Regions from separate parts of the Enterobacter sp. HK169 genome, predicted to be linked through region 1. Evidence: predicted binding sites of a transcription regulator. Region 1 holds the regulator's gene; each other region holds the start of a gene.
The links. Region 1 encodes CRP, which controls carbon source genes, mostly activating them, when cyclic AMP is high. Its sites were predicted from a motif close to ATGTGANNNNNNTCACAT; they were not measured.
Positions count from the first base shown of each region.

Region 2: the regulator CRP is predicted to act here: its motif matches at 2,250-2,267, upstream of serC (3-phosphoserine/phosphohydroxythreonine transaminase).
Region 3: the regulator CRP is predicted to act here: its motif matches at 5,078-5,095, upstream of ydfZ (putative selenium delivery protein YdfZ).
Region 4: the regulator CRP is predicted to act here: its motif matches at 4,011-4,028, upstream of ldtB (L,D-transpeptidase).

Region 1 is NZ_CP017087.1:2,544,942-2,552,864, reverse strand. Features, by position in the region: gene ppiA (peptidylprolyl isomerase A) at 1-134, shown strand, start outside; gene EnteroDNA1_RS12200 (putative adenosine monophosphate-protein transferase Fic) at 241-825, shown strand; gene pabA (aminodeoxychorismate synthase component 2) at 856-1,419, shown strand; gene argD (bifunctional acetylornithine/succinyldiaminopimelate transaminase) at 1,507-2,727, shown strand; gene EnteroDNA1_RS12185 (YccS/YhfK family putative transporter) at 2,724-4,811, opposite strand; gene crp (cAMP-activated global transcriptional regulator CRP) at 4,869-5,501, opposite strand; gene EnteroDNA1_RS12175 (OsmC family protein) at 5,813-6,217, shown strand; gene EnteroDNA1_RS12170 (phosphoribulokinase) at 6,284-7,153, opposite strand; gene EnteroDNA1_RS12165 (YheU family protein) at 7,184-7,402, opposite strand; gene EnteroDNA1_RS12160 (hydrolase) at 7,399-7,923, opposite strand, start outside.
Region 2 is NZ_CP017087.1:4,475,804-4,483,726, forward strand. Features, by position in the region: gene ycaO (30S ribosomal protein S12 methylthiotransferase accessory factor YcaO) at 1-1,384, opposite strand, end outside; gene EnteroDNA1_RS21220 (DUF421 domain-containing protein) at 1,512-2,204, shown strand; gene serC (3-phosphoserine/phosphohydroxythreonine transaminase) at 2,367-3,455, shown strand; gene aroA (3-phosphoshikimate 1-carboxyvinyltransferase) at 3,525-4,808, shown strand; gene cmk ((d)CMP kinase) at 4,994-5,677, shown strand; gene rpsA (30S ribosomal protein S1) at 5,789-7,462, shown strand; gene ihfB (integration host factor subunit beta) at 7,633-7,920, shown strand.
Region 3 is NZ_CP017087.1:442,371-450,293, forward strand. Features, by position in the region: gene manD (D-mannonate dehydratase ManD) at 1-574, shown strand, start outside; gene EnteroDNA1_RS02240 (Zn-dependent oxidoreductase) at 589-1,608, shown strand; gene EnteroDNA1_RS02245 (MFS transporter) at 1,682-3,049, shown strand; gene EnteroDNA1_RS02250 (mannitol dehydrogenase family protein) at 3,269-4,732, shown strand; gene ydfZ (putative selenium delivery protein YdfZ) at 4,776-4,979, opposite strand; gene EnteroDNA1_RS02260 (universal stress protein) at 5,268-5,699, shown strand; gene EnteroDNA1_RS02265 (GntR family transcriptional regulator) at 5,733-6,419, opposite strand; gene ydfG (bifunctional NADP-dependent 3-hydroxy acid dehydrogenase/3-hydroxypropionate dehydrogenase YdfG) at 6,511-7,257, opposite strand; gene dcp (peptidyl-dipeptidase Dcp) at 7,400-7,923, shown strand, end outside.
Region 4 is NZ_CP017087.1:4,360,891-4,368,813, reverse strand. Features, by position in the region: gene EnteroDNA1_RS20740 (glycoside hydrolase family 31 protein) at 1-2,218, shown strand, start outside; gene EnteroDNA1_RS20735 (ABC-F family ATPase) at 2,310-3,905, opposite strand; gene ldtB (L,D-transpeptidase) at 4,128-5,048, shown strand; gene EnteroDNA1_RS20725 (GntR family transcriptional regulator) at 5,091-5,807, opposite strand; gene EnteroDNA1_RS20720 (PTS sugar transporter subunit IIC) at 5,823-7,145, opposite strand; gene EnteroDNA1_RS20715 (glycoside hydrolase family 1 protein) at 7,197-7,923, opposite strand, start outside.

The DNA.
Region 1 (7,923 bases):
CCGTTTTCGGTAAGATTGTGAAAGGCATGGACGTGGCCGATAAGATTTCTCAGGTGCCTACTCACGACGTCGGTCCGTACCAGAATGTGCCGACAAAACCGGTGGTTATCCTCTCCGCAAAAGTTCTGCCGTAATTCTTCTGAGCGCGGGCTTCTTCTGCCCGCGTTATATGACCCTCCCTGCGAAAGCGCGTTTTGCTGCTTATACTTGTGGCAAACGGACTATTCAGGGAGGCGTTAAGTGAAAAAGCTCACCGACAAGCAAAAATCCCGTCTCTGGGAACAGCAGCGTAACGTCAATTTACAGGCCAGTTGTCTCCTTGAAAAAGGTAATGGTCCCTCAGAGCCCCATATTGAGACGCTGGAGCTTGGGCCTTCCGCGCCCGGGTTGCCCCATCTGTGCCTCATTCATCGTCATTTGTACCGCAGCGAGATGAAGCGGGCGGGCGAGCTCCGTACCGACGATATTTTTAAAGGGGATATTCCTTTCTGCCATTTCGAATACATCGAGAAGATGGGCAACGAGCTGATGGCGGCGCTGGAAAGCGAAAAGTATCTCGTGGGTCTTGAGAAAGCGGCGTTTGTTGACCGGGTTAGCCACTATTACTGCGAAATCAACATGCTGCATCCGTTTATGCGCGGCAACGGTATTGCCCAGCGCGTTTTCTTCGAGCAGCTGGCGCTCCACGCGGGCTACTCGCTGGACTGGCGCGATATCGATCCCGACCAGTGGGTGACGGCTAACCGAAGCGGCGCAACGGGAGATTTAACCGCGCTCAACGCTATCTTTGCCAAAGTAGTGAGCGAAGCGCGGGAATCTGAGTAGAATAGGGCGGCATTTTTTTCGGGAGCCGCCATGATTCTGCTGATTGATAACTACGATTCCTTCACCTGGAACCTTTACCAGTATTTTTGTGAACTGGGTGCAGAGGTGGTTGTCCGCCGCAACGACGAGATCGGACTGGCCGATATCGGGACGCTGGCTCCGCAGAAAATCGTGATTTCTCCGGGGCCGTGTACGCCGTCAGAATCGGGTATTTCTTTGGATGTTATCCAGCACTATGCCGGCAAGCTGCCGATCCTGGGCGTTTGTCTGGGCCATCAGGCGATTGCTCAGGCGTTTGGTGCCACCATCGTGCGCGCCGCGAAAGTGATGCACGGTAAAACCTCTCCGGTCACCCACGCCGGCACCGGGGTATTCACGGGGCTCAATAACCCGTTAACCGTGACGCGCTACCATTCCCTGGTGATTGACCCGTCGACCCTGCCCGACTGCTTTGAGGTGACCGCCTGGAGCGATACGCAGGAGATCATGGGGATTCGCCACCGCGAATGGGACCTCGAAGGCGTGCAGTTCCACCCGGAAAGCATCCTCAGCGAGCAGGGGCACGCGCTGCTGGCAAATTTCCTCAATCGCTGAATATCTGTTGCCTTGCTGTGATTTTTTATGCATATTTTGTGATTATATTTTCACAATCACTGTGACATAAAAATGGATGGTCATGACATGGCAACTGAACAACCAGCAATTACCCGCGCGACATTTGATGAAGTGATCCTGCCGATTTATGCACCGGCTGAGTTTATCCCGGTGAAGGGGAAAGGCAGCCGCGTCTGGGATCAGCAGGGTAAAGAGTATGTGGATTTCGCGGGCGGGATTGCGGTCACGGCGCTGGGTCATTGCCATCCCGCGCTGGTTGAGGCGCTGAAAACCCAGGGCGAAACCCTGTGGCATACCAGCAATGTGTTCACCAACGAACCGGCGCTGGGCCTGGGCCGCAAGATCATCGATGCGACCTTTGCCGAGCGCGTGCTGTTTATGAACTCCGGCACTGAAGCCAACGAAACTGCGTTTAAGCTGGCACGCTACTACGCGACAACGCGCCACAGCCCGTACAAAACCAAAATCATCGCCTTCCACAATGCCTTCCACGGACGCTCCTTCTTTACCGTCTCCGTTGGCGGCCAACCGAAGTATTCCGACGGGTTTGGCCCGAAACCGGCCGACATTGTCCACGTGCCGTTTAACGATCTGCACGCGGTGAAAGCGGTCATGGACGACCATACCTGCGCCGTTGTTGTCGAGCCGATCCAGGGGGAAGGCGGCGTGACGGCGGCAACCCCGGAATTCCTGAAAGGGCTGCGCGCGCTGTGCGACGAGCATCAGGCGCTGCTGGTCTTTGATGAAGTGCAGTGCGGGATGGGGCGTACCGGCGATCTGTTCGCTTATATGCACTACGGCGTGACGCCGGATATTCTGACCAGCGCCAAAGCGCTCGGCGGCGGTTTCCCGGTGAGTGCGGTACTGACGACGCAGGAGATCGCCTCCGCGTTCCACGTCGGTTCTCATGGTTCCACCTACGGCGGTAACCCGCTGGCGAGCGCCGTGGCGGGTGCCGCATTCGACATTATCAACACGCCGGAGGTGTTGAACGCCGTTAGCGCGAAGCGCGAGCTTTTCGTAAAACACCTGCAAAAGATTGATGAGCAGTACGATGTGTTCAGCGAAATCCGCGGGATGGGGCTGTTGATTGGCGCCGAACTGAAGCCTCAGTACAAAGGCCGCGCGCGCGACTTCCTGCACGCCGCCGCGCACGAAGGGGTGATGGTGCTTAATGCCGGGCCTGACGTGATGCGCTTTGCGCCGTCGCTGGTGGTAGAAGACAAAGACATCGAAGACGGGTTAACCCGCTTTGCCGCGGCGGTCGAGAAGATCGTAAAAGGCTAATACTCGGTTCGCTTTAGCCGGCGCGTTAACCAAATGCCGTGATGCGGACGCTGACGCCATGCCACCGACGAAATGGTGTGCATGGTGTTCAGATGCCCCAGAACGCGCTGTAAATGCTGCTCCAGGGTGCTCATTGGCCCGTGGGTCAACGTCTCCGGCGCTTCCAGAATATTTGAGTCGCCCGACTCGCCCGGCGCGTCATACTCCAGACGCTGCTGGCACCTCTGCAACGCAATTTCACACGACTGCAAATAGCGCTGCGCCAGATCCGGCGTCAGCATCGTGTGCTCGCGCGCCAGCGTGGTCATGGCGTTAATATGCTCGACGATAAACTGGCTGTGCGTCACCCAGAGCTTCATGTCTGCCAGATAGTGCGAGTTAAAGCCCGGCTCCTGCATCGCCTGGTTGAGCGAGTTAAACAGGGCGTTGTGCGCCTGGTTGACCTTCATCCGCTGATAGGCCAGCGGCGTCGGTTGAGGATTGTCGCTGAGGATTAGCCTGATGGCCTCCTGATCCGCTTCCAGCGCGTCGTGGGCGTTCTGCCTCAGCAGCCCGCTCTGCCACTGCGGCCACAGCCAGACCATGCCGCCAAAGGCAATCAGGCAGCCGATCAGGGTATCAATCAGCCTCGCGACAATAAACTGTTCGCCATTGAGCGTGAGCAACTGCAGCGTATATACCGCCGTCACCGTAAAGCCCACCATCGCCCAGCCGTAGTTTTTGCGGATAATCAGGTAGCTCACCAGCGTAATCGCCAGCATCCCTGCCAGGGTATAGCCTTCCGGCACGTGGAAGTGCAGCGTCACGCCCGCAATGATCAGCCCGGCCAGCGTTCCGCCAGCCCGATGCAGAATACGCACCCGCGTGGCGCCGTAGCCGTTCTGGGTGACAAACAGCACGGTCATTAAGATCCAGTAGGGTTTCGGCAGGTGCAGCGCCATGCCCATCAGGCTGGCGGTACTGAGCATCACGCTAATCCTTGCGGCGTTGCGCAGGGCTGACGATTTAAGAGAAAGATAGCTTTTGAGCGCGGCCAATAGCGGAAGCCGTTTTTGCTTATCCGCCATCAGGTCGCGGGGATAAAGCGGGCGCTGGGTGCGCAACACGCGGGCGATGCGGCTGAAGTGCCAGGCGGCAAACTGGCCGACCGGGTTATCGGGATGCTGGCGGGCGATTTTCTCCAGCGCGCCCAGCTGTTTTTCCATGTTAAAGCGCGTCGGGTAGCGGTGGTAGAGAATATCATCGGCCAGGATCCGCAGACGTGCCGATACGGTCTGCGCGTTCCAGCGGATCACCGCTTCGGCGTGGCTGCGCTCGACCAGCTTTTGCACCTCCTGCGGGTGGTGAAGGCTTACGGAGATATGCTCCTGTAGATCCAGCCCGACCTGGAAGGTGCGCAGCAGCCGCTTGTACTCGTGGTTCTTGTTGGCGGCGAGCATATGCAGCTGCTGATAGCACTGGCTTATGAGATCCACCACCTTCTGCTGGCGCGTCAGCAGCGGCGGTAAGGATTTTTCCGGATCGGTGTGCTGGGTGAGCAGGGTGTATTTGGCCTCGCAGTAATCCGCAAGCTGCACATAGAGCAGGCTCAGGGATTCACGCAGCGGCTGCTCCCGCCACAGCCAGAACCAAAACCAGTTAAACAGCCCGTACCATAATGTCCCCAGGGCGTAGATCAGCAGCGGCTCCCACACCGGCATGTTCCCGGCGAGGCTCAGCGTGAAAATGGCCGCAATCAGCGAGGCGGGAAGCAGGCGAGCATGCAGCGAACTGATTTCCGCCGTGACGCCAAGGGTCATCGCCAGTACGGTCAGGATCAGCGGCAGCGGGATATCCCGGGCAAGCAGGAGTTGTACGGCGAGGCTACAGCCCGCAAACAGGCAGCCACCAACGATCAGGCGTTTGAAAAAACGCTTATGCGGCGTGTCCAGACCGGCGATGTTGCAGCAGGCGGGCACGAGGGAAAACAGCAGGCCTTGCTGAAGATGTCCGAGGATCAGGCCTATGGCCACAGGAAGACACAACACCAGCGTTTGCCGCAGTGCGTAGTTAACTTCCGGGTGATAGATCAGCCTGCGCCACATGGGGAGTAGAGACAAAAACGGCGTGACACCTTGCGATGGCACGCCGTTTAAGCGGAATTAACGCGTTCCGTAGACCACGATGGTTTTACCGTGGGCGGAGATCAGGTTTTGATCTTCCAGCATTTTCAGGATACGGCCCACTGTTTCACGGGAGCAGCCGACGATCTGACCAATTTCCTGACGGGTAATTTTAATTTGCATGCCGTCCGGGTGGGTCATGGCGTCTGGCTGTTTCGCCAGGTTCAACAGGGTTTGTGCGATACGGCCGGTAACGTCCAGGAAGGCGAGGTTACCCACTTTCTCTGACGTGACCTGCAGACGGCGCGCCATCTGGGAAGAAAGACGCATCAGGATGTCAGGGTTAACCTGAATCAGCTGACGGAACTTCTTGTAAGAAATTTCAGCCACTTCACATGCTGTCTTTGCTCGAACCCAGGCGCTACGTTCCTGGCCCTCTTCAAACAGGCCCAGTTCACCGATGAAATCGCCCTGGTTCAGATAAGAAAGGATCATCTCTTTCCCTTCTTCATCTTTGATCAGCACTGCCACCGAGCCTTTAACGATGTAATACAACGTTTCCGCTTTTTCACCCTGGTGAATCAGCGTGCTCTTCGATGGGTACTTATGAATGTGGCAATGAGACAAGAACCATTCGAGAGTCGGGTCTGTTTGCGGTTTGCCAAGCACCATGCGCTGTTATCCTCTGTTATAAGCTGTCACCAGAGTCATCAGATGCATCCGGACTCTGGGGTTGCAATCGAATTCTTACCCATACCCTGGGAAGTCGGCTACCGTAACGTTTCGCAGCCAGTAAAGTTTGATGTCCTCTGCATACACGTGTAACGTCAATGTATTACTGTAGCATCCTGAGTGTTTTAGCATAGCTTTCGCCGCGTGTCTCCTGGTGTCTCGCTTCAGCATGATGCAGGTCGCCTTCCATTGCGATAAATGTAACGCACACGTAATCTGTCACCAAAAATGCAACGTTGGAGTTAATGAATATGCAAGCGCGCGTGAAATGGGTTGAAGGTTTAACGTTCCTGGGCGAGTCCGCGTCAGGACACCAGATTTTGATGGACGGTAACTCCGGCGATAAAGCACCCAGCCCAATGGAAATGGTGCTGATGGCGGCAGGCGGATGCAGCGCAATTGACGTGGTGTCGATTCTGCAAAAAGGACGTCATGACGTGACGGATTGTGAGGTTAAACTCACGTCAGAGCGTCGCGAAGAGGCGCCACGCCTGTTCACCCATATTAACCTGCACTTTGTGGTCACCGGTAAAGAGCTGAAAGACGCGGCGGTCTCGCGTGCGGTGGACCTGTCTGCGGAGAAGTACTGCTCTGTGGCGTTAATGCTGGAGAAAGCGGTAAAAATCACGCATTCGTATGAAGTGATCGAGGCGTGATTGATGGGGCATCGTGCGTGTTGATGCCCTCACCCTAACCCTCTCCCACAGGGAGAGGGAACATGCTCACGCGATCTGCTTCCCTTCCATCAGTCGCTCCACCAGCGGCGTCATGATGAGCTCCATCGCCAGCCCCATTTTTCCGCCCGGCACGACTAACGTATTCATGTGCGAAATAAACGAGCCCTGCAGCATTGCCAGCAGCCAGGGGTAATCAATGCCTTCGAGATTGCGGAAATGGATCACCACAAAGCTCTCATCCAGCGACGGGATGCTTTTGGCCGCGAACGGGTTGGAGGTGTCCACCGTCGGCACGCGCTGGAAGTTGATATGGGTGCGGGAGAACTGCGGCGTCAGGAAGTTAATGTAATCCTCCATGGAGCGCACCACGGAGTCCATCACCGCTTCGCGAGAATGGCCACGCTCGCTCATGTCACGCGTCAGCTTCTGGATCCACTCCAGGTTAACGATAGGGACCACGCCGACCAGCAGATCCACGTGGCGCGCCACATCGTGTTGAGGGGTGACCACGCCGCCGTGCAATCCTTCGTAAAACAGGACGTCGGTGGGTTCCGGCAGCGGCTGCCACGGGGTAAAGGTTCCCGGCACCTGATTCCAGGGTACGGCTTCATCATAGGTGTGCAGATACTTGCGGGACTGCCCTTTGCCGCTCTTACCGTACTCTATAAAGGTTTGTTCCAGCAGGCCAAAGTCATTGGCCTCCGGGCCGAAGTAGCTGATGTGTTTACCCGAATCGCGCGCCTTACGAATGGCCATGTCCATCTCCGGACGCGTGTAGCGGTGAAAGCTGTCGCCTTCGACCTCCGCCGCACGGAGATTCAGCTGGGCGAAAATCTTGCGAAATGCGAGGCTGGTGGTGGTGGTTCCCGCACCACTCGACCCCGTAACGGCAATAACCGGATGTCTGGCAGACATAGCAACTCCCTGACTGAAAAGGGTGGAAGATCAGCCGTGAAACGCGTTGCGGGGCATGATATTGACCGTCTCATGCAGTTCTGACCACACCAGCACCACGTCGCCGCTTTTCAGCTGGCGCTTAACATCGTTGACCTTTTGCTCAAGCGAGCGTTCCTGTTCACCATAATCGGTGCCTTCGCGTAATACAAAGCTTTCAATCAGATTATCGAGCGTTTCGGGAGCCAGATCCTGCCAGGGAATAATCATTTTGCACCGTCCAGATAAGGGGTCAGCCAGTCAGGAATTCGCGCCTCAAGCCACATTTTCGGGCGGCGCAGCGTGCCCCCGATAAACCCGACGTGGCCGCCATGCTCGGTCAACTGATAGTGAACGTTGTCGGGCAGGAATTCCTGAGCGGGGATCGAGTGATGATCCATAAACGGGTCATCTTTGGCATGAATAATCAGCGTCGGCTGCGTGATCTTGCTGAGCAGCGGCATGGCGCTGCACTGACGATAATAGTCAATCGCATCGGCGAAGCCGTGGATTTTCGCGGTGATCAGGTCGTCGAACTCGCGGATACGACGCACCTTTTTCAGCTGGCGCAGGCTTACCGGCAGGGTATCCGGGTAGGCCTTCAGCTTACGCGCCGCGTTGGCCTTCAGCAGGTTGAGCAGGTAGCGCTGGTAGACGCGGGAAAAGCCTTTATCCATGTGGTAGCTGCACTGCTCGAGCATAAACGGCGCGGAGACAATGACGGCGGCATCCAGCGGTACGCTTTCACCCTC
Region 2 (7,923 bases), 1.9 Mb from region 1:
GGGTATACCAGCCGTTGTCTTTACCGGTCGCCAGGCCCAGCAGTTCGCGTACGCGGGTAAAGTCATCGTGGCCTTCTTCGTCCAGTTGGGCGATCAGGTTCAGATAATCTTCTTTCTCCCACTCGCTGCCCGGCAGAGCCAGCAGCGTTTCGCGCAGGTGCGCGCCCATGCTGTTATTCGCCAGCCACAGATCTTCAGCCGGGTAGATGTCGGACATGCCTGGAACAATAATGCGGCACGCGTATACGCCAAGGTGTTCGTAGTCGGCAATATAAACTTCCCGATCTTCCGCGTTGAAGATCGCCATCAGCGTGGCGAACTCTTCTTCCGTGGTACCGGCAAAGCTCCAGTCCACGAACGGATAGTCGGCGTCCTGCTTGAACATATCCCAGGAAATTAAACCGCTGGAGTCGATGAAGTGGGTTTCAAGGTTGGTATGCTCGGCCACTTCTTCATCGTCAAACGTTGGCGGGGTGAAGACGTCGAGATCTTTCAGGCTACGGCCCTGCAGCAGCTCGGTAACGGTACGCTCCAGCGCCACGCCGAAGTCAGGGTGCGCGCCGAATGAGGCGAAGCAGGTACCGTTGGCCGGGTTAAACAGCACTACGCAGATAACCGGATACTTACCGCCCAGCGAGCCGTCATAGGCAAAGATCGGGAAACCTTCTGCTTCCAGCTTAGCGATGGACTCCACTACGCCCGGGTAGCGCGCCAGCACGTCTGCCGGAATTTCTGGCAGGCTGATGGATTCAGCGATGATGCGGTTTTTAATGTGGCGTTCGAAAACTTCAGACAGACCCTGCACGCGTGCTTCATTGCGGGTGTTACCGGCGGACATACCGTTGGACACATACAGGTTGCCGACGATGTTCATCGGAATATATACGGTCTGCTCGTCAGACTGACGGGTGAACGGCAGGGCGCAGATCCCACGGTCTTCATTGCCAGACTGCAGATCGATCAGCATGCTGGCGGTCAGTTCGCTGTCTGGATCGTAGAAGGCACGCAGGCGCGCGTCGAGAATACCTTCCGGCAGCTCGTCATCTTCGGTCAGCGGGAACCATTTTTCATTTGGATAGTGAACGAACGGGCCGTTAGCGATGGTTTCGCCCAGCCAGAAGTCAGCGAAGAAATAGTTGGTGGACAGACGCTCAAAATACTCACCCAGCGCAGAGGCCAGTGCCGCTTTTTTTGTCGCGCCTTTACCGTTGGTAAAGCACAGGGCACAGTCTTTATCGCGAATATGCACGGACCAGACGTGAGGTACCGGATTGAGCCAGGAGGCTTCTTCGATGTTAAAACCCAGGTCGGTCAGTTTCTGCTGGAAGCGAGCGATGGAATCTTCCAGAGCGGCGTCTTTGCCGGGGATAAACGTTTGAGTCATGGCGTTCACTTTTATCGTACGTAAAGCGCGCAATGATACGGGTTTTGCGTGACGGGTGCTATCTTCGGCGAAAATAAAAGGCTGGGCTATGCTTAGTGGCAGTAACTGACTGTAAAGGCATAGAAAAATGAAAGCATTTGATCTCCAGCGGATGGCGTTTGATAAAGTTCCTCCTGAATTTCTGGGCGAAGTGGCGCTGCGCAGCCTGTATACCTTCGTCCTCGTCTTCCTGTTTCTTAAAATCACCGGCCGCCGCGGCGTGCGGCAGATGTCGCTCTTTGAGGTGTTGATCATCCTTACGCTGGGCTCGGCGGCGGGTGACGTCGCCTTTTATGACGACGTGCCGATGGTGCCGGTGTTTATCGTTTTTGTCTCACTGGCGCTACTTTACCGTCTTGTCATGTGGCTGATGTCGAAAAGCGAAAAGCTGGAAGATCTGCTTGAAGGGAAGCCGGTCGTTATCGTCGAGGACGGACAGCTGGCCTGGGAAAATGTACAAAGCGCCAATATGACCGAGTTTGAGTTCTTTATGGAGCTTCGCCTGAACAGCGTTGAACAGCTCGGGCAGGTGCGTCTGGCGATCATGGAAACCAACGGGCAGATCAGCGTCTATTACTATTCTGACGACGAGGTGAAGCCGGGACTGTGTATCCTGCCGGATATGCTGATCGAGCGTTTCAGAACCGTACCTGAGTCAGGCGAGTATGCTTGCGTAAGATGTAGCCATGTAGTCGCGATGCAGCCGGGGGATCGCCAATTATGCCCCCGCTGTGCAAATCCGGAATGGACGAAGGTTAGCCGGGCCAAACGCATCACCTGACAGCCATTTTGTCGGTTTTGTCCTGGCGAGGCGGCAGATTGTTTTGTGTGACGCGGGGCACATTTCACGGGTCATAAGTTTTAGACATTGCGGCGCGTGTCACTGAATGATAAAACCGATATCCACAGTTATAACTTATGGCTTTTAGCGTGGTGAGGGGAAATGGCTCAAGTCTTTAATTTCAGTTCAGGTCCGGCAATGTTACCGGCAGACGTGCTTAAACAGGCTCAACAGGAACTCTGTGACTGGAACGGTCTCGGTACGTCGGTGATGGAAATCAGCCACCGTGGTAAAGAGTTTATTCAGGTGGCGGAAGAGGCAGAAAAGGATTTTCGCGATCTGCTGAATATTCCCTCGAACTACAAAGTATTGTTCTGTCACGGCGGTGGACGCGGCCAGTTTGCAGGCGTTCCGCTGAATATTCTCGGTGACAAAACGACGGCTAACTACGTTGACGCAGGTTACTGGGCGGCAAGCGCCGTTAAAGAAGCGCATAAATACTGCACGCCGAATGTTATCGACGCCAAAGTGACCGTTGACGGTCTGCGCGCCGTGAAGCCAATGAGCGAGTGGCAGCTTTCCGATAACGCAGCGTATCTGCACTACTGCCCGAACGAAACCATTGACGGGATTGCCATCGACGAGACGCCAAACTTCGGTAGCGATGTCGTGGTTGCCGCCGACTTCTCCTCCACCATTCTGTCTGCGCCAATTGATGTCAGCCGCTACGGCGTTATCTATGCGGGCGCGCAGAAAAATATCGGCCCGGCCGGTTTGACTATCGTCGTTGTGCGTGAAGACCTGCTGGGTAAAGCACATAAATCCTGTCCTTCGATTCTCGATTACACCGTGCTGAACGATAACGATTCGATGTTCAACACCCCACCAACGTTTGCCTGGTATCTCTCCGGCCTGGTCTTCAAATGGCTGAAGCAAAACGGCGGCGTGGCGCAGATGGACAAGGTCAATCAGCAGAAAGCTGAACTGCTGTATGGCGTGATCGACAAGAGCGATTTCTACCGCAACGATGTGGCGAAAGCGAACCGTTCCCGCATGAACGTGCCGTTCCAGCTGGCGGACAGCAGCCTGGACAAAGTGTTCCTGGAAGAGTCCTTCGCGGCAGGTCTGCATGCGCTCAAAGGTCACCGTGTCGTTGGCGGCATGCGTGCCTCCATCTATAACGCGATGCCGCTGGAAGGCGTTAAAGCCCTGACGGATTTCATGATCGACTTCGAACGTCGTCACGGTTAATTTGCTGTTTTTCACCCCCGCAGCGTCCCTGCGGGGTTTTTATTATGTTGAGTTGAGAGTTTAGTTTTCATGGAATCCCTGACGTTACAACCTATCGCGCGGGTAGATGGCACCATCAATCTGCCTGGTTCAAAAAGTGTCTCGAACCGCGCTCTGCTGCTGGCAGCTCTGGCAAACGGCACCACCGTCCTCACAAACCTGCTGGACAGCGATGACGTGCGCCATATGCTCAATGCGCTGAAAGCGTTGGGCGTTCATTACACTCTCTCCGACGATCGTACCCGCTGCGAAGTGACCGGCAACGGCGGCGCGCTGCGCTCGGGCGAAGAGCTTGAGCTGTTTCTGGGCAACGCCGGTACCGCGATGCGCCCGCTGGCGGCGGCCCTGTGCCTGGGTAGCAACAACATTGTGCTGACCGGCGAACCTCGCATGAAAGAGCGTCCGATTGGTCACCTGGTGGATGCTCTGCGTCAGGGCGGCGCGCAGGTTGAGTATCTGGAGCAGGAAAACTATCCGCCACTGCGTCTGCGAGGCGGTTTTACCGGCGGTCACGTCGAGGTGGACGGCAGCGTCTCCAGCCAGTTCCTGACGGCACTGCTGATGACCGCGCCGCTGGCACCGCAGGATACGGTTATCACCATTAAAGGTGAGCTGGTCTCCAAACCGTACATTGATATCACGCTGCATCTGATGAAAACCTTCGGCGTTGAGGTGGAAAACCAGTCTTATCAGCGCTTCGTGGTGCGCGGGGCGCAGCAGTACCAGTCTCCGGGCAACTACCTGGTTGAAGGGGATGCGTCATCCGCGTCCTACTTCCTGGCCGCGGGTGCGATTAAAGGCGGCACGGTAAAAGTGACCGGTATTGGCCGTAACAGCGTGCAGGGCGACATCCGTTTTGCGGACGTGCTGGAAAAAATGGGCGCCATTGTCACCTGGGGCGATGACTTCATCTCCTGTACTCACGGCGAGCTGAACGCCATCGACATGGACATGAACCATATCCCGGATGCGGCGATGACCATTGCCACGGCGGCGCTGTTTGCCAAAGGCACTACCACGCTGCGTAACATCTACAACTGGCGCGTAAAAGAGACGGACCGCCTGTTCGCGATGGCGACCGAGCTGCGAAAAGTCGGTGCCGAGGTGGAAGAGGGCGAAGACTACATTCGCGTGACCCCTCCGGCTAAACTGCAGTTTGCGGAAATCGGCACCTATAACGATCACCGCATGGCGATGTGCTTCTCGCTGGTGGCGCTGTCAGACACGCCAGTCACCATTCTTGACCCGAAATGTACCGCGAAAACCTTCCCGGACTACTTCGAACAGCTGGCACGCATTAGCACGCTGGCCTGATAACGTATTGCCGCATCGCCCGATGCGGCATTTGCTTACGCTTCATTACGAACACCTCCGCTCATTTCTTCTACACTCTGCTTCAATCATTCCGTAATTTGCACGCAAAGGTAACAGTTGCGCACGTTGGCGCGTATAATGCGCGGCGTTCATGTAAACGGTATGCCTTATTTAAGGAGAAAAAGATGACGGCAGTTGCCCCGGTAATCACCATTGATGGGCCGAGTGGCGCAGGGAAAGGTACTCTGTGCAAAGCGATGGCGGAAGCATTGCAATGGCATCTTTTAGATTCGGGAGCAATCTATCGCGTGTTGGCGCTGGCCGCGCTGCATCACCATGTGGATGTCGCGTCTGAAGAAGCGCTGGTTCCGCTGGCTGCGCATCTGGATGTGCGTTTCGTATCGACCGATGGCAACCTGGAAGTCATCCTTGAAGGGGAAGACGTGAGCGGCGAAATCCGTACGCAGGAAGTAGCTAATGCGGCCTCTCAGGTCGCGGCGTTCCCGCGCGTTCGCGAGGCACTGTTACGTCGTCAGCGCGCGTTCCGTGAAGCCCCGGGGCTGATCGCTGACGGACGCGATATGGGAACCGTGGTATTCCCTGATGCGCCAGTGAAAATTTTCCTTGACGCCTCTTCGGAAGAACGTGCTCAACGCCGCATGCTTCAGTTGCAGGAAAAGGGGTTTAGTGTTAACTTTGATCGCCTTTTATCCGAGATAAAAGAGCGCGATGACCGCGATCGTAACCGCGCCGTCGCCCCACTTGTTCCTGCAGAAGATGCATTAGTTCTGGATTCAACCAGTTTAACTATTGAGCAAGTGATTGAAAAAGCGCTACAATATGCGCGCCAAAAACTGGCACTCGCGTAATCGCGACCGATTTAGCAGTACCCCCGCTGCAAGGGATTGACGGCGGGTATGTGAAACAACCCCATCCGGCACGGAGCCAGGTGGACGTTAATATTAACCTGAAGATTAAACATGACTGAATCTTTTGCTCAACTGTTTGAAGAATCCTTAAAAACAATCGAAACCCGCCCGGGTTCCATCGTTCGCGGTGTTGTTGTTGCTATCGACAAAGACGTAGTACTGGTTGACGCCGGTCTGAAATCTGAGTCCGCCATTCCGGCAGAGCAGTTCAAAAACGCCCAGGGCGAGCTGGAAATCCAGGTAGGTGACGAAGTTGACGTTGCTCTGGACGCAGTAGAAGACGGCTTCGGTGAAACCCTGCTTTCTCGTGAGAAAGCTAAACGTCACGAAGCATGGATCACGCTGGAAAAAGCTTACGAAGAAGCTGAAACTGTGGTCGGTGTTATCAACGGCAAAGTTAAAGGTGGCTTCACTGTTGAGCTGAATGGTATTCGTGCGTTCCTGCCAGGTTCTCTGGTAGACGTTCGTCCAGTTCGTGACACTCTGCACCTGGAAGGCAAAGAGCTTGAGTTCAAAGTAATCAAGCTGGACCAGAAGCGTAACAACGTTGTTGTATCCCGTCGTGCCGTTATCGAATCCGAAAACAGCGCAGAACGCGATCAGCTGCTGGAAAACCTGCAGGAAGGCATGGAAGTCAAAGGTATCGTTAAGAACCTCACTGACTACGGCGCATTCGTTGACCTGGGCGGCGTTGATGGCCTGCTGCACATCACCGACATGGCGTGGAAACGCGTTAAGCACCCAAGCGAAATCGTGAACGTGGGCGACGAAATCACTGTTAAAGTGCTGAAGTTCGACCGCGAGCGTACTCGTGTATCCCTCGGCCTGAAACAGCTGGGCGAAGATCCATGGGTAGCTATCGCTAAGCGTTACCCAGAAGGTACTAAACTGACTGGTCGCGTAACCAACCTGACTGACTACGGCTGCTTCGTTGAAATCGAAGAAGGCGTTGAAGGTCTGGTGCACGTTTCCGAAATGGACTGGACCAACAAAAACATCCACCCATCCAAAGTTGTTAACGTTGGTGATGTAGTGGAAGTGATGGTTCTGGATATCGACGAAGAACGTCGTCGTATCTCCCTGGGCCTGAAACAGTGCAAAAACAACCCATGGCAGCAGTTCGCGGAAACCCACAACAAGGGCGACCGTGTTGAAGGTAAAATCAAGTCTATCACTGACTTCGGTATCTTCATCGGCCTGGACGGCGGCATCGATGGCCTGGTTCACCTGTCTGACATCTCCTGGAACGTTGCAGGCGAAGAAGCAGTTCGTGAATACAAAAAAGGCGACGAAATCGCTGCAGTTGTTCTGCAGGTTGACGCAGAGCGTGAGCGTATCTCCCTGGGCGTTAAACAGCTCGCAGAAGATCCGTTCAACAACTGGGTTGCACTGAACAAGAAAGGCGCAATCGTAAACGGTAAAGTGACTGCAGTTGACGCTAAAGGCGCAACCGTAGAACTGGCTGACGGCGTTGAAGGTTACCTGCGCGCTTCTGAAGCTTCACGTGACCGCGTTGAAGATGCCACTCTGGTTCTGAACGTAGGCGACGACGTTGAAGCTAAGTTCACCGGTGTTGACCGTAAGAACCGTGCAATCAGCCTGTCTGTTCGTGCTAAAGACGAAGCTGATGAGAAAGATGCAATCGCAACTGTTAACAAACAGGAAGATGCAAACTTCTCTAACAACGCAATGGCTGAAGCTTTCAAAGCAGCTAAAGGCGAGTAATATCAGGTTCTCAGCATCATTTGCGCTGTAACGCATTTACAGCGTGAAGGATGAGGAGCAAACTTGACAGATTGCAGGATTCGTCCTGTAATCAATAACAAAGGGCGGCTACGGCCGCCCTTGTTTAATGAGCTGTTCAGCTAATTGGTTTGAAAGGAACCGGAGGAATCATGACCAAGTCAGAATTGATTGAAAGACTTGCCAGTCAGCAACCGCATATCCCTGCCAAGGCAGTGGAAGATGCCGTAAAAGAGATGCTGGAGCATATGGCCTCCACTCTTGCCCAGGGCGAGCGCATTGAAATCCGCGGTTTCGGTAGTTTTTCTCTGCACTATCGTGCTCCACGTACCGGGCGTAACCCGAAAACTGGCGATAAAGTCGAGCTGGAAGGTAAGTACGTTCCACACTTTAAGCCGGGTAAAGAACTGCGCGATCGCGCCAATATTTACGGTAACTGAGTT
Region 3 (7,923 bases), 2.1 Mb from region 1:
CCACCGCCTGACGCCAATCGAAGCGGCGCGATTCGGCAAGAGCATCGAGGAATTCCGCATGTTCTGGATGGAAGATCCAACGCCTGCGGAAAACCAGGCCTGCTTCCGCCTCATTCGCCAGCACACCGTCACGCCAATTGCCGTGGGCGAAGTGTTTAACAGCATCTGGGACTGCAAGCAGCTCATCGAAGAGCAGCTCATCGACTATATTCGCACCACCATTACCCACGCGGGCGGGATCACCGGGATGCGTCGCATCGCGGACTTTGCCTCGCTCTACCAGGTGCGCACCGGCTCGCACGGCCCGTCGGATCTCTCGCCGGTATGCCACGCCGCCGCGCTGCATTTCGACCTGTGGGTGCCAAACTTTGGCGTCCAGGAATATATGGGCTATTCCGAACAGATGCTGGAAGTCTTCCCGCACAGCTGGCGCTTTGATAACGGCTATATGCATCCGGGCGACAGGCCGGGGCTGGGCATCGAGTTTGATGAAAAGCTGGCGGCGAAATACCCGTACGATCCGGCCTATCTGCCGGTGGCCCGTCTTGAGGACGGCACGCTGTGGAACTGGTAAACGAGGAGCGAACGATGAAAAGCGTAGTGATTCAACAGCCGAACGAACTGGTGATTGAAGAGCGGCCACTCCCGGCGCCAGGTGCAGGTGAAGTTCGCGTCAAAATCACGCTGGCGGGGATCTGCGGTTCGGACAGCCACATCTATCGCGGCCATAACCCGTTTGCGAAATATCCACGCACGATCGGCCACGAGTTTTTTGGCGTGATTGACGCCGTAGGCGAGGGTGTCGACAGTGCCCGTCTGGGCCAGCGCGTCTCGGTCGATCCGGTGATCAGCTGCGGACACTGCTATCCGTGTTCCGTCGGAAAACCGAACGTCTGCACCTCGCTGGTGGTGCTGGGCGTACACCGCGACGGGGGCTTCAGCGAATACGCGGCGGTACCCGCTAAAAATGCCTGGCCTATTCCGGATGACATTCCTGATAGGCACGCCGTCATGGTGGAACCCTTCACCATCGCCGCCAACGTGACGGGGCAGGCCAACCCTACCGAGCAGGACGTCGCGCTGATTTACGGCGCAGGGCCGATGGGGCTGGTCACCGTGCAGGCGCTGAAGGGCGTCTATAAGGTGAAGCAGGTTATCGTGGTTGACCGCATCGACGAACGCCTGAAAATGGCCCAGCGCAGCGGCGCGGACTGGGTGTTGAATAACGGCGAGCGGTCGCTGCAGGCCGCGCTGGACGAAAGGGGCATCAAACCGACGTTAATCATTGATGCCGCCTGTCATCCGTCGATTTTGCAGGAAGCGATTACCCTGGCCTCTCCGGCGGCGCGCATCGTGCTGATGGGGTTCTCCAGCGAGCCGAGCCAGATTGTCCAGCAGGGCATCACCGGCAAAGAGCTGGCGATCTTCTCCTCGCGCCTCAATGCTAACAAATTCCCGGTCGTCATCGACTGGCTGAAAAAAGGGCTGATCGACCCGGAAAAACTGATCACTCATGCCTTTGACTATCACCATGTAACAGACGCCATTGAACTGTTTGAGAAAGACCAGCGGCAGTGCTGCAAAGTCTTGCTCACGTTCGGGCAATAATCCTTTACGCGGTTAAGAGCCTGCGCAGACAGGCTCTATGTGGTACGCATCTTACCCTTCAGAGATAGCCATTATGACGCAAGCACAACCTCAAAGAACCACCTCCGACCTGGTGAAAGCCGCCGTTTCCGGCTGGCTGGGCACCGCCCTGGAGTTTATGGACTTTCAGCTTTACTCGCTGGGGGCAGCCCTGGTCTTTCACGAGATCTTCTTCCCGGAACAGTCAGCCGCGATGGCGCTGATCCTCGCGATGGGAACCTACGGCGCAGGCTATATCGCACGCATTGTCGGCGCCTTTATCTTTGGCAGAATGGGCGACAGCATTGGTCGTAAGAAGGTGCTGTTTATCACCATCACCATGATGGGGATCTGCACCACGCTGATTGGCGTCCTGCCGACCTACGCGCAGATCGGGATTTTTGCTCCCGTTCTGCTGGTAACGCTGCGTATCATCCAGGGCCTGGGGGCCGGGGCTGAGATTTCCGGGGCCGGGACCATGCTGGCGGAGTACGCGCCGAAAGGGAAACGCGGCATTATCTCCTCGCTGGTGGCGATGGGCACTAACTGCGGAACGCTGAGCGCAACGGCGATCTGGGCGGTGATGTTCTTTGCCCTCGACCGTGAAGAGCTGATTGCCTGGGGCTGGCGCGTGCCGTTCCTCGCCAGCGTCGTGGTGATGATTTTCGCCATCTGGCTGCGAATGAACCTGAAAGAGAGCCCGGTCTTTGAGAAAGTGAACGATGCACAAGCCGTACAGCCGGACACCTCGCTGGGTTCAATGGTGAAAAGTAAATCCTTCTGGCTGGCGACCGGCCTGCGTTTCGGTCAGGCGGGCAACTCGGGTCTGATCCAGACGTTCCTCGCCGGGTATCTGGTCCAGACGCTGCTGTTCGATAAAGCCATCCCGACCGATGCGCTGATGGTAAGCTCCATTCTCGGGTTTATCTCCATTCCGCTGCTGGGCTGGCTTTCCGATAAAGTAGGGCGCCGTCTGCCGTACATTATCCTCAATTTCTCCGCCATTCTTCTCGCCTACCCAATGCTGTCGATCATCGTCGATAAGAGCTATGCGCCGGGGACGATTATGCTCTCCATCATCGTTATCCATAACTTCGCCGTGCTGGGGCTGTTTGCGCTGGAAAATATCACCATGGCGGAGATGTTTGGCTCGCGAAATCGCTTTACCCGCATGGCTATCTCGAAAGAGGCGGGCGGTCTGGTGGCGGTGGGCTTTGGTCCGGTACTGGCGGGGATCTTCTGCAACATGACCGGCTCCTGGTGGCCGATTGTCGCCATGCTGGTGGCCTATTCCGTGATTGGGCTGGTCTCGGCGTTCCTGATGCCGGAAGTGCGCGACCGTGATTTGAGCGCGGCGCACGACGCAGCGGAGTCCGCGCCAGAGGAGAGTGTGGGTTACGGCGCGGTCTCCTCGCGACGCTAATGGTTTATAACTTACGTGACCTGTCACATAACTTTATCTTTATGTCACACCACATGAGCAAAAGTTAATATAAATCAAAATCTCAAACGGCAGTATCAGTATGGTTGATGGCAGTTATTTTTTTACCCCAACTGCCATTCTAGTTGGTGTAGTCAGCAGGCGCCGCCGCTTCAGAGGAGCGGCAGCGGTCCAGGACTTTCTAATTAACGAGTCTTAATCATGGAAAACACCTTATTACAGGCCAACGCGACGCTGCCTCAGTACGATCGCGACAGCCTTCAACCACGCATTGTTCATCTGGGTTTTGGCGCCTTTCACCGGGCGCACCAGGCGGTGTACGCCGACATTCTCGCCGCCGGGCACGGCAGCGACTGGGGCTACTGTGAGGTTAACCTGATTGGCGGCGAGCAGCAGATTGCCGATCTGAAGGCGCAGGATAACCTCTACACCGTGGCGGAGATGTCTGCCGACGCATGGACATCCCGCGTAGTTGGCGTGGTTAAAAAAGCGCTGCATGCGCAGGTTGACGGGCTGGAAAGCGTTCTGGCGGCGATGTGCGAACCGCAGGTGGCGATTGTCTCGCTGACCATCACCGAGAAAGGGTACTGCCATTCACCGGCGACAGGACAACTGATGCTCGATCACCCGTTTATCGTCGCCGACCTGCAAAACCCGCACCAGCCGAAATCCGCGCCGGGCGTGGTGGTGGAAGCGCTGGCGCGACGCAGAGCGGCGGGTCTGCCCGCGTTTAGCGTGATGTCCTGCGACAACATGCCGGAGAACGGACACGTGATGCGCAATGTGACCTGCGCGTACGCCCGGGCCGTAGACGGCGAGCTGGCGGACTGGATCGAGGCTAACGTCACCTTCCCGTCAACCATGGTGGATCGCATCGTGCCGGCGGTCACGCCCGATACGCTGGATAAAATCGAACAGCTGACCGGCGTGCGTGACCCGGCGGCGGTCGCCTGTGAACCGTTCCGCCAGTGGGTGATCGAAGATAACTTTGTGGCAGGACGTCCCGAGTGGGAAAAGGCCGGTGCCGAGCTGGTGTCAGACGTGATCCCGTTTGAAGAGATGAAGCTGCGCATGCTCAACGGCAGCCACTCGTTCCTGGCGTACCTGGGCTATCTGGCCGGTTACCCGCATATCAACGACTGTATGGAAGATGAGAACTACCGCTTCGCCGCGCGTGCGCTGATGCTTAACGAGCAGGCGCCCACGCTGAAAGTGAAGGGCGTTGATTTAGGTCGCTATGCCGATCTCCTGATTGCCCGCTACAGCAACCCGGCCCTGCGCCACAGGACATGGCAAATCGCGATGGACGGCAGCCAGAAGCTCCCGCAGCGTATGCTGGACTCCGTGCGCTGGCACCTGGTGCACCAGACCCCTTTCCCGCTGCTGGCGCTGGGGGTGGCTGGCTGGATGCGTTATGTCGGCGGCGTGGACGAGCAGGGTAACGCCATTGACGTGAGCGATCCACAGCTGGCGGTGATTCAGGCGGCGGTGAACGGAAGTGCGGAAGGCGAAAGCCGGGTCAATGCGCTGCTCGGCATTGAGGCCATCTTTGGTAACGAGTTACCGAAGGAGCCGCGCTTTGTGGCTGCGGTGATGGCCGCGTACCGGTCGTTGCTGCAAAAAGGCGCGAAAGCGACCGTCGCGCAGTACGCGTCTCAACGGTAGTTCAGCACATGCCGCCGCGCGCGGCGGCATGTCTGCGCACAGCTTAGTGCATTCCCAGGCGAATCAGCTCAATCGGCTCGAACTTACCTTCGCATCCTTCCACTTCAACCGTTTTGCTGCGGCGCACCTGCGCGGCATCCAGCCCGTCGCTGTGGATCGCTTTAATCACGCCAGTTTTGCCCGTGCCGCTAATCATGACGCGGCTGCCGGTGGTGATTGCATTGCGGTTACGGTCGTATGTCATCATGGTATTTTCTCCTCTCTAACCTGTTCGTTACGGCGCTATTTCGGGTTATGCCGTTCACGGGGCATATAAATACGCCTGTCCGCGCTTCATGTTTTTGTTTTTGATCAAACTCACACTTTTTTCTTTATTTCGTCGAGCGCTGACGGTTCAGGACGGTAATTTACAAAGTGGACCGTTATTTTCATTAATTGATAGTTTCGACAGGGAAGCGTTGAGGGTTGGTTTATATTCCGGATGTCATCCTGTGTGCAGGAAATAACCCTTTCATTGGAATAAGGAGTCAGGCTTATGTATAAGAACATTTTGATGCCTGTAGACGTGTTTGAAATGGATTTGAGCGACAAAGCGGTTCGCCACGCGGCAAGCCTTGCGAAGGCTGAGGGCGCGTCGATTACCCTGGTCAATATTCTGCCTGCCAGCAGCCGGTCTCTGCTGCGCGGTTTCAACGCCGATATAAAAAAGTTTGAAGAGTATATGACTGCAGAATCCGGGAAGAAAATGAACGAGTTAAAAAGACTGTTCGATATTGCCCCTGAAAATATTCACAGCATGGTGCGTTTTGGCAACGTCCGGGATGAAATTATCAAGCTGAGCAAGGAGGGGAAATATGATGCGATTGTCATCGGGTCGAAAAATCCGAGCATCTCCACGCATCTGCTGGGTTCAAATGCGGAATCTATTCTGCGCTACGCTACGATCCCGGTGTTAGTCGTTCGCTAATCACCTCGCCGCACCCGAAAGGGGCGGCGCATATTACTCTTCGCTAAACCACTCGCTATTTTCCTGACGAATCAGCTGCACGGATTCGCTAATTTCCTGCAGATGCAGCGTCATCGCTTTTTCCACACCGTCCGGGTCGCGTTTTTCCAGCGCGCTGAAAATATCATGATGCTGTCGGAGCAGCATTTCCGGCGGGGAGACGTGATCGAGGCTCATATAGCGCACGCGGTCAATGGTGGCCTTGATGTTCTCGATGGTGTCCCAGGCCAGCTGACAATCCGCGATCTGCGCCAGCTTCTGGTGGAATTCATCGTCAAGCTGGAAGAAATCATTGAGCTGCTTACGGTCAATCGCAATACGCTGCTGGTGCAGGTTCTGCTCCAGCTGGTAACACTGGTTGTCGTTGATAAGCGTTGCGGCACGGCGCGCCACCGCGCATTCAATGGCCTGGCGAACGAAACAGCCGTTGCGTACCTGAGAGAGTGAAATTTTGTTCACGTAGCTGCCGCGCTGCGGGCGGATCTGAATCAGTCCGTTCTCAGCAAGCTTAATAAACGCTTCACGTACCGGCTGACGGGAAACGTCAAAACGCACAGACACCTCTTTTTCAGAAAGCGGCGTTCCCGGTGGGATCAGGCAATGGACAATATCACGTCGCAAAATGCGATAGATTTGCTGGTTAACGGGCTGGGTGGGATTGAGTTGCGATTCAGCGGCCATGAGTTGTCATTTCTCAGAGAGTTAGCCTGAACATACTACCATTCTTTTATAACCCGAAACAGACCCGGCCCGCAGGCCGGGAAGGGCAGATTTAGCCACGATGGACGCTAAGTCCGGCAAAACTCTGGCTGACGGGCATCATTTCCACGGTATTGATGTTGACGTGTTTTGGCAGCGTTGCCACCCACCAGACCGTTTCGGTCACATCTTCCGGCGTCAGCGCGTTCGCATTTTCGTAGGTTTTATCCGCTTTCGCGTCATCGCCTTTGAAACGCACGTTGGAAAACTCGGTGCCGCCCACCAGGCCCGGCTCGATATCGGTAACGCGAATGGCGGTGCCGTGCAGGTCGGTACGCAGGTTAAGGCTGAACTGGCGCACAAACGCCTTCGTTGCGCCATAGACGTTGCCGCCCGCGTAAGGCCAGCTTCCGGCGGTGGAGCCAATGTTGATAATGTGGCCGCGGTTGCGCTCGACCATGCCAGGCAGCACCGCGCGGGTCATATAGACCAGCCCTTTGTTGTTGGTGTCGATCATGTTTTCCCAGTCTTCCACGCTGGCTTTGTGGGCGGGCTCCATGCCCAGCGCCAGACCGGCATTGTTGACCAGCACGTCGATGGCGCGCCACTCGGCGGGCAGGTTGGCAATCATCTCTTCAATGGCCGCGCGGTTACGCACGTCCAGCTGCGCGGTCAGGATGCTGTCGCCTAATTCGTCCTTCAGCTCCTGAAGGCGCTCCTGACGACGGCCCGTGGCAATAACCTTGTGCCCGTTGGCGACGAAGCGACGCGTGATGCTTTCACCAAAACCTGCCGTTGCCCCGGTAACTAAAATAATCATCTCACTGTTCCTCAACGCTTTTTGTGTTGTACTAACATAGCACGGCCGCAGAGGGTGCGTTAAGGCAACATTTGTATGACGGCGTTGCAGGGGATGGCGGCCTGGCCTACTCTGGGAGGATACCCGTACTCAGGAGCGAAATATGACGGCCACGAATCCCTTTTTTGACATCAGCCTGCTGCCTTACCAGGCCCCCCATTTTGATGAAATCAACGATAGCCACTATCGCCCGGCCTTTGATGAAGCGCTTCGCCAGAAGCGGGCGGACGTAGACGCCATTGTGTCCCAAACCGCTGCGCCGGACTTCACCAACACCGTGCTGGCGCTGGAGAAAAGCGGCGCTTTGCTCTCGCGCGTCAGCAGCGTGTTCTTCGCTATGACCTCCGCACACACCAATGCGTATCTGCAGGAGCTTGAGGAGCAGTTCTCCACCGAGCTTGCCGCGCTGGCAAACGACATCTGGCTGAATGACACCCTTTTCGCCCGCGTGGAGAGCGTCTGGCAGGACCGTGCCGCGCTGGACGCCGAATCCCGCCGGCTGGTCGAGGAGACGTATCAGCGGTTTATTCTGGCCGGCGCGCGTCTGAATGAAAAGGAAAAAGCCGAGCTGAAGGCGCTGAATACCGAGGCGGCGACCCTGACCAGCCAGTTTAATCAGCGTCTGCT
Region 4 (7,923 bases), 1.8 Mb from region 1:
GGACCGCACCTGGAGCATCGCGCCGGAAAAAGACGTGCCGTGGGAAGGCCGCCGTCGTGACGATATAAGCGGTTTCTCCTGCCCGGCCTGGACCCTGACGCAGCAGGGTGAGACGCTCACGGTGGCAACCGAACAGCTGCGCGTGACGGTCCACCAGCCGCTGTGGCTGGAGTGGCACTACCGCAATGAGGCGGGCGAGTGGCAGCCGCTGGCCAACGACCGTCCGACCAGCGCCTACCTGCTGAACGCCCACGGCGACGGCGTGGCGCACTACCTCAGCCGCCGCAAGGACGAGCGTTTTTACGGTCTGGGCGAGAAAGCGGGCGATTTGCAACGCAACGGCAAACGCTATGAGATGCGTAACCTCGACGCAATGGGCTATAACGCCGCCAGCACCGACCCGCTGTACAAGCATATTCCGTTCACCCTCACCCGCCGCGATGACTTGAGCTACGGCCTGTTCTACGACAACCTGAGCAGCTGCTGGCTGGATCTGGGCAATGAGATAGACAACTACCACACCGCCTACCGTCGCTGGCAGGCGGAAGCGGGCGATATCGATTACTACATCTTTACCGGCAAGCGCGTGCTGGACGTCACCAAAGCCTTTGTGCGCCTGACCGGGAAAACGCTGTTCGGACCGAAATGGAGCCTGGGCTACAGCGGCTCGACCATGCACTACACCGACGCGCCGGACGCCCAGAACCAACTGATGAACTTCATCCGCCTGTGCGAAGAGCACGCCATTCCGTGCGACTCGTTCCAGCTCTCCTCCGGCTATACCTCCATCAACGGCAAGCGCTACGTATTTAACTGGAACTATGACAAGGTGCCGCAGCCGAAGGTGATGAGCCAGGCCTTCCACGACGCTGGGCTGAAGCTGGCGGCAAACATCAAGCCGTGCCTGCTACAGGACCATCCGCGCTATAACGAAGTGGCGGAGAGCGGTCTGTTCATTCGCGATTCAGAAACCGATGCACCGGAACGTTCCAGCTTCTGGGATGACGAAGGCTCGCACCTCGACTTTACCAACCCGCAGACGGTGCAGTGGTGGCAGAACGGCGTCACCACGCAGCTGCTGGAGATGGGCATCGACTATACCTGGAACGACAACAACGAATATGAAGTGTGGGACGGGGAAGCGCGCTGCTTTGGCTTTGGCAAGGAGATCGCCATCAAGCACATTCGCCCGGTGATGCCGCTGCTGATGATGCGCGCCTCGCTGGAAGCGCAGCAGCGTTTCGCGCCGGAAAAACGTCCGTACCTGATCTCCCGCTCCGGCTGCGCCGGGATGCAGCGCTACGTTCAGACCTGGAGCGGCGACAACCGCACCAGCTGGGACACCCTGCGCTATAACATTCGCATGGGGCTGGGCATGAGCCTGTCCGGCCTGTTCAACGTCGGCCATGACGTCGGCGGTTTCTCCGGCGACAAGCCGGACGCCGAGCTGTTCGTGCGCTGGGTGCAGAACGGCGTGATGCACCCGCGCTTTACCATTCACTCGTGGAACGATGACCACACCGTGAACGAGCCGTGGATGTACCCGGGCGTCACGCCAGCCATTCGCGGCGCGGTTGAGCTGCGCTACCGCCTGCTGCCGTACCTCTATACCCTGCTCTGGCAGGCGCACGCCGACGACGAGCCGATGCTGCGCCCGACCTTCCTCGACCACGAACACGATGCGCAGACGTTTGAGGAGTGCGATGACTTCCTGCTGGGCCGCGACCTGCTGGTGGCCAGCGTCGTCGAAGCCGGGCAGCGCGAGCGCCGCGTCTGGCTGCCGGATAACGCCACCGGCTGGTATGATTTTTACACCCACGCGTGGTATGCGGGCGGCCAGTCAATCGTCCTCGACGCGCCGCTGGAAAAACTGCCGCTGCTGGTGCGCGCCGGTGCCGCTCTGCCGCTGAGCGAACGCATTACGCATGTGAGTGCCGAAAAAGATACGACCCGCGAGCTGAAGCTGTTCCCGGTGAAGGGCGTCGGCACGACCACCGGAATGCTGTTTGAAGACGACGGCGAAAGCTGGGGCTACCAGAACGGCAACGCGCTGTGGGTGGAGTGGGAAATGGTGTGCGACGGCGCAACCATCAACCTGAAGGTCAACGCGCGCGGGGATTATCGTCCGGCGTGGAAATCGCTTAAGGTGTCGCTGCCTGCAGGGGAAAAACGTACGCTGCTGGTGAACGGGGTCGAAGGGGGCGAGTGGGTGGTCTAGTGCGGCCCGATGCCCTCACCCTAACCCTCTCCCACGGGGAGAGGGAACAGAACGTAGGCCGGGTAAGGCGAAGCCGCCACCCGGCTTTTTTTTAGTTCTCGATACCTTTACTGCGCAGGTAATCTTCGTAATTACCGGTGAAGTCCACCACGCGCTCTGGCGTAATTTCGATCACGCGGGTCGCCAGCGAGCTGACGAACTCACGGTCGTGAGAGACGAAGATCAGGGTACCCTGATACATCTCCAGCGCCATGTTCAGGGATTCGATAGATTCCATGTCCAGGTGGTTAGTCGGTTCGTCCATCACCAGGATGTTTGGTTTTTCCATCATCAGCTTGCCGAACAGCATGCGGCCCTTCTCACCACCGGAGAGCACCTTAGCCGGCTTTTTGATGTCGTCCTGGCTGAACAGCAGACGACCCAGAATGCTGCGTACCGCCTGCTCGTCGTCGCCTTCCTGCTTCCACTGGCTCATCCAGTCAAAGACGGTCAGGTCGTTTTCGAACTCGTACTCATGGTCCTGCGCGTAGTAGCCAATCTGCGCGTTTTCAGACCACTTCACGGTGCCGTTGTCCGGCTGCAGTTCGCCGACCAGGGTTTTCAGCATGGTGGATTTACCCACACCGTTGGCACCGAGGATGGCAATCTTCTCGCCCACTTCCAGCAGCAGGTTGAATTTTTTAAACAGCGGACCGTTCTCAAAGCCTTTTTCAAGGGCTTCCACTTCCAGCGCGTTACGGAACAGTTTCTTGTCCTGCTCGAAGCGGATGAACGGGTTCTGACGGCTGGAGGCTTTGACTTCGTCCAGCTTGATTTTGTCGATCTGACGGGCACGCGAGGTCGCCTGACGCGACTTAGAGGCGTTGGCGCTAAAGCGGCTGACGAAGGACTGCAGGTCAGCAATCTGCGCTTTCTTCTTGGCGTTATCCGCCAGCAGACGTTCACGCGCCTGGGTAGCCGCCGTCATGTACTCGTCGTAGTTGCCCGGATAAACGCGCAGCTCGCCGTAGTCCAGATCCGCCATGTGCGTACAGACCATGTTCAGGAAGTGACGGTCGTGCGAGATGATGATCATGGTGCTGTCGCGATCGTTCAGCGTCTGCTCCAGCCAGCGGATGGTGTCGATGTCCAGGTTGTTCGTCGGTTCGTCGAGCAGCAGGATGTCCGGGTTAGAGAACAGCGCCTGTGCCAGCAGCACGCGCAGCTTCCAGCCTGGCGCCACTTCGCTCATCGGACCGTAATGCTGTTCAACCGGAATGCCCACGCCCAGCAGCAGCTCGCCCGCGCGCGCTTCCGCCGAGTAGCCGTCCATCTCGCCGTACTGCGTTTCCAGATCGGCCACTTTATAGCCGTCTTCTTCGCTCATTTCGGCCAGCGCGTAGATGCGATCGCGCTCCTGCTTCACTTCCCACAGTTCCCCATGCCCCATGATCACGGTGTCGAGCACGGTGAACTCTTCGAAGGCGAACTGATCCTGACGCAGCTTACCGATACGCTCGTTAGGGTCGAGCGATACGTTACCGAGCGTCGGCTCCAGGTCACCGCCGAGGATCTTCATAAAGGTGGATTTTCCGCTACCGTTGGCACCAATCAGGCCGTAACGGTTGCCGCCGCCAAATTTGACGGAAATGTTTTCGAACAGCGGCTTACTGCCAAACTGCATAGTGACGTTGCTGGTAACTAACACGGGGAGATTCCTGCGAAAAGTGTGATAAACACGGCATTATGCCACAATTCCGAATTGAGATCCCGTGTTGCGGCAATCCACTAAACTTTAACAAAATCGAAAAAAATGTGATTTCGTACACATCTGAATTCCCTGTTAGCGGGAATGCACATATAATGCGCTCCCATCACAGATTCAGACTTATCAACTCATCGCCAGAATGGCTTAGATACCTCGCACAACATGAACATGAAATTAACAACGCTTTTTGCGGCGGCGTTAGCCGTAGTAGGTTTTTGTAAGACCGCGTCTGCGGTGACGTATCCCCTGCCAACAGACGGTAGCCGTCTGGTAGGCCAGAACCAGGTTGTGACGGTACCAGAAGGTAACTCTCAGCCACTGGAGTATTTCGCTGCGCAGTACCAGCTGGGCCTGTCTAACATGCTGGAAGCGAACCCGGGCGTTGACCCGTATCTGCCGAAAGCGGGCACCGTGCTGAATATCCCTCAGCAGCTGATCCTGCCGGATACCGTTCATGAAGGTATCGTGATTAACAGCGCCGAAATGCGCCTGTATTACTACCCGAAAGGCACCAACACCGTTATCGTGCTGCCAATCGGTATCGGCCAGCTGGGTAAAGACACCCCAATGAACTGGACCACCAAAGTTGAGCGTAAGAAAGCGGGCCCAACCTGGACGCCGACTGCCAAAATGCACGCGGAATATATCGCTGCGGGCGAACCGCTGCCAGCCGTTGTACCGGCAGGTCCGGATAACCCAATGGGTCTGTACGCGCTGTACATTGGCCGCCTGTACGCTATCCACGGTACCAACGCCAACTTTGGTATCGGCCTGCGCGTAAGCCACGGCTGCGTGCGCCTGCGTAACGACGACATCAAATTCCTGTTCGAAAACGTGCCGGTCGGTACGCGCGTGCAGTTCATCAACGAACCGGTGAAGGCGACCTCTGAGCCAGACGGCAGCCGCTACATCGAAGTGCACAACCCGCTGTCCACCAGCGAAGACCAGATCAACAACAACGAAATCGTCCCTGTTACGCTGAACAGCGCGGTGCAGGCGGTGACTTCTCAGCCAGACGTAGAAACGGCGATTGTTGACCAGGCCGTGCAGAACCGCTCCGGTATGCCGGTGCGTTTGAACTGATAGCGAAGCATTAAAAAAGCGGGCCTCGTTGCCCGCTTTTTTTTATCCGTTATTCACGATCACGATCCCGCCGTGGTCGTACCGATAGTGGCAGTGGGCATACTCCAGCGGCGTGCCGTCCTCCAGATAAATCACCTGCTCCACTTCCAGGACGGGATCTGTCTGCTCGCAGACCAGATGCTCCCTGTCCAGCGCGTTGGGCTTAAGCGCCCGCACCACCCGATACGACCCCATAATTTTCAGCGCCAGCGTCTCCTGCACGTACTGGAACACTGAACCTTCAAGATGGTTTTTCGTCAGGCCCGGCACCAGATTCATCGGCATCACCGTGGAATCCAGCGACATCGGTTCGCCGTTCAGCAAACGGAGTCGAATGAAGTCATAGATCGGCGCATCGGCGTTAATCATCAGCGACGCCTGCTCTTTTTCGTTCGGGAAGCGCAGCTCGAAATGCACTACCCGGCTGGTCACCGTGCCCAGATGCGCCCAGGTTTTGGTCGCGCCAAAGTAGTCGCTGCCGGAGAGGTCCCACTGCGAGAGCTGAAGGAAGTTTTTGCGGATGAACGTGCCCTGGCCCTGGCGGGTATAGACCAGACCTTCGACGATGAGCTGGCGCATCGCCTGCTGAATGGTCATCCGGCTGGAGTTGAACTCCGCCGCCAGCGCAAACTGGTCCGGCAGGGGTTCATTGGCGGCGTACTGCTGGCTGATAATGCGTTTCTTAATTTCCCGCGCTATGGTGATGTACTTCGCCGCCATCGTTCTTCCTTTCAGTTAGTTTTCTATCCCGCTGTTTTTCAACGCCACTCTCTCGGCAATCTTGAGGAAAGGCAGGTAGAAGAATACACCAAATACGATGATTGCCAACTGCACCACCACCGCCCGCCAGTCCCCTGCCGTGGCCAGCCAGGCGCTGAGAATGGGCGGCGTGGTCCAGGGGATCATCACCACGCAGCGCGACATTAGCCCCAGCGTGGTACAGAGCCAGGCGAAGTAAATGCCGATGGCGGGCAGCAGCACAAACGGGATCATCAGCGGCAGGTTAAACACGATCGGCAGGCCGAAAATCACCGGCTCGTTGATGTTGAACAGACCGGGCGCCAGCGACAGACGCGCCACCTGCTTCGCCGATTTTTGTCGGGAGAAGATAAAGATGGCGATCAGCAGCGATATTGTGCTGCCCGTGCCGCCCACCATGCCAAACGTCGGCACGAAGATGTTGTTGATGATATGCGGGATGGGCTGGCCGTTGGCGAAAGCCAGCATGTTCTCGTTGGTGTTGATCAGCAGGAACGGCTCCAGCACCACGCTGTTAACGACTGACTGATGAATACCGAGCGTGAACAGGAAGTTACCGAAGCTGTAGATAAAAATCGTCCCCGGCAGGCTGGTGTTGATCAGCCGCAGCGGCTGCTGGATAAAGGTGGTAATAAGATGGATCAGGTCCGTGTGCAGCACGTTTGCCAGTATCGCCGCCAGCACCGCGAACAGGGAGAGCGTGAGGATGGTCGGGATCAGCGCGGTAAAGGATTTGCTCACCGCCGGAGGCACGTTTTCCCCGAGGGAAATGTGCAGCGCCTTCAGGCGCGAAATGGCGATAAACACTTCCGTTGAGAGCAGCCCGATCAGCACCCCGGCGAAAATCCCGGTTGAGCCAATATTGGTGAACGTCAGCACCTGGGTGATGTTCACCGCGGCATCGCTGCCGACGGGCGTAATCTGCAGGCGCATCGGCATCATGATGATGAAGCTGCTGACGGCGATAACCACTGCCGAGACCGGATTGTCGAAATCTTTGTTGCGCGCCAGCGACCAGGCAATCATCGGAGCCAGCAGCAGCGCGGCGATGTTCAGCGTGCCGTTGATAATCGCCTCGCCCCATACCTTAAACTGCGCGAGCGTGTCGCCGTGAAAAATCCACGGAAATACCACGTTGTTCACCAGCACCGCCAGGCCGGCGAGGATGAAAATGGGCATCACCGTGGCGAAAGCGTCGCGCAGGGAGCGCAGGTGCACCTGATTAGCCAGGCGCGCCGAGAACTCTACAAACTTATCGACAAAAGACTGCATGTGCGGTGTTATTTTTGTTTCAGACATAGCGGATAGTTCCCATCAATCAGTCACAAAAACGGCCCGGCAGCGTACGGCTTACATCTCGCGTCCGTTGGTATGGATAACCTGTTTTAACCACGCGTAACTCTTCTTCGGCACGCGCTTCAGGTCTTTCAGGTCGTGGTTTTCCCGATTGACATAGACCACGCCGTAGCGTTTACGCATGTCGCCCTGGGAGCTGAGAATGTCGATTAACCCCCAGCCGAGGTAGCCGATCACCTCTGCCCCGTCCTCGAACATCGCCTCCTTCATGGCATTGATATGCGCCCGGTGGTAGTCGATGCGGTAGGTGTCCTCGATCGGATTGACGCCGTCCCAGGACTCAATCACCCCGATGCCGTTTTCGATCGGGAAGACCGGCATCCGCCAGTCGTTGGCGTAGCGGGTGATGATGGTGCGAAAGCCCAGCGGATCGATCTGCCAGTTCCACTCGGTGGCCTTCAGGTACGGATTGTTTTTCTCGCCGTGCAGCAGGTAATAGTTCACCGGCGTGCCTTCCGGGATCGCATCGCTGTCCAGCGTTTTGCTGGCGTAGTAGCTGAAGGCCATATAGTCGTTTTTAGTCCGCGCCAGCAGCGCTAAATCCTCGGCGCGGTAGATATCGCCAAAGCCCTCCTGCTCCACCACCGCCATCACCGCCGGGCTGTAGCCCTGCCCTGCGAAGACGCGCAGCAGGTTCTGGTTGAGGAACTCGTCGTACTGCTGGGCGCAGAAGATATCGCGCGGTTTGCAGGTGGCCGGGTAGATCAGCTGGTGCGCCAGC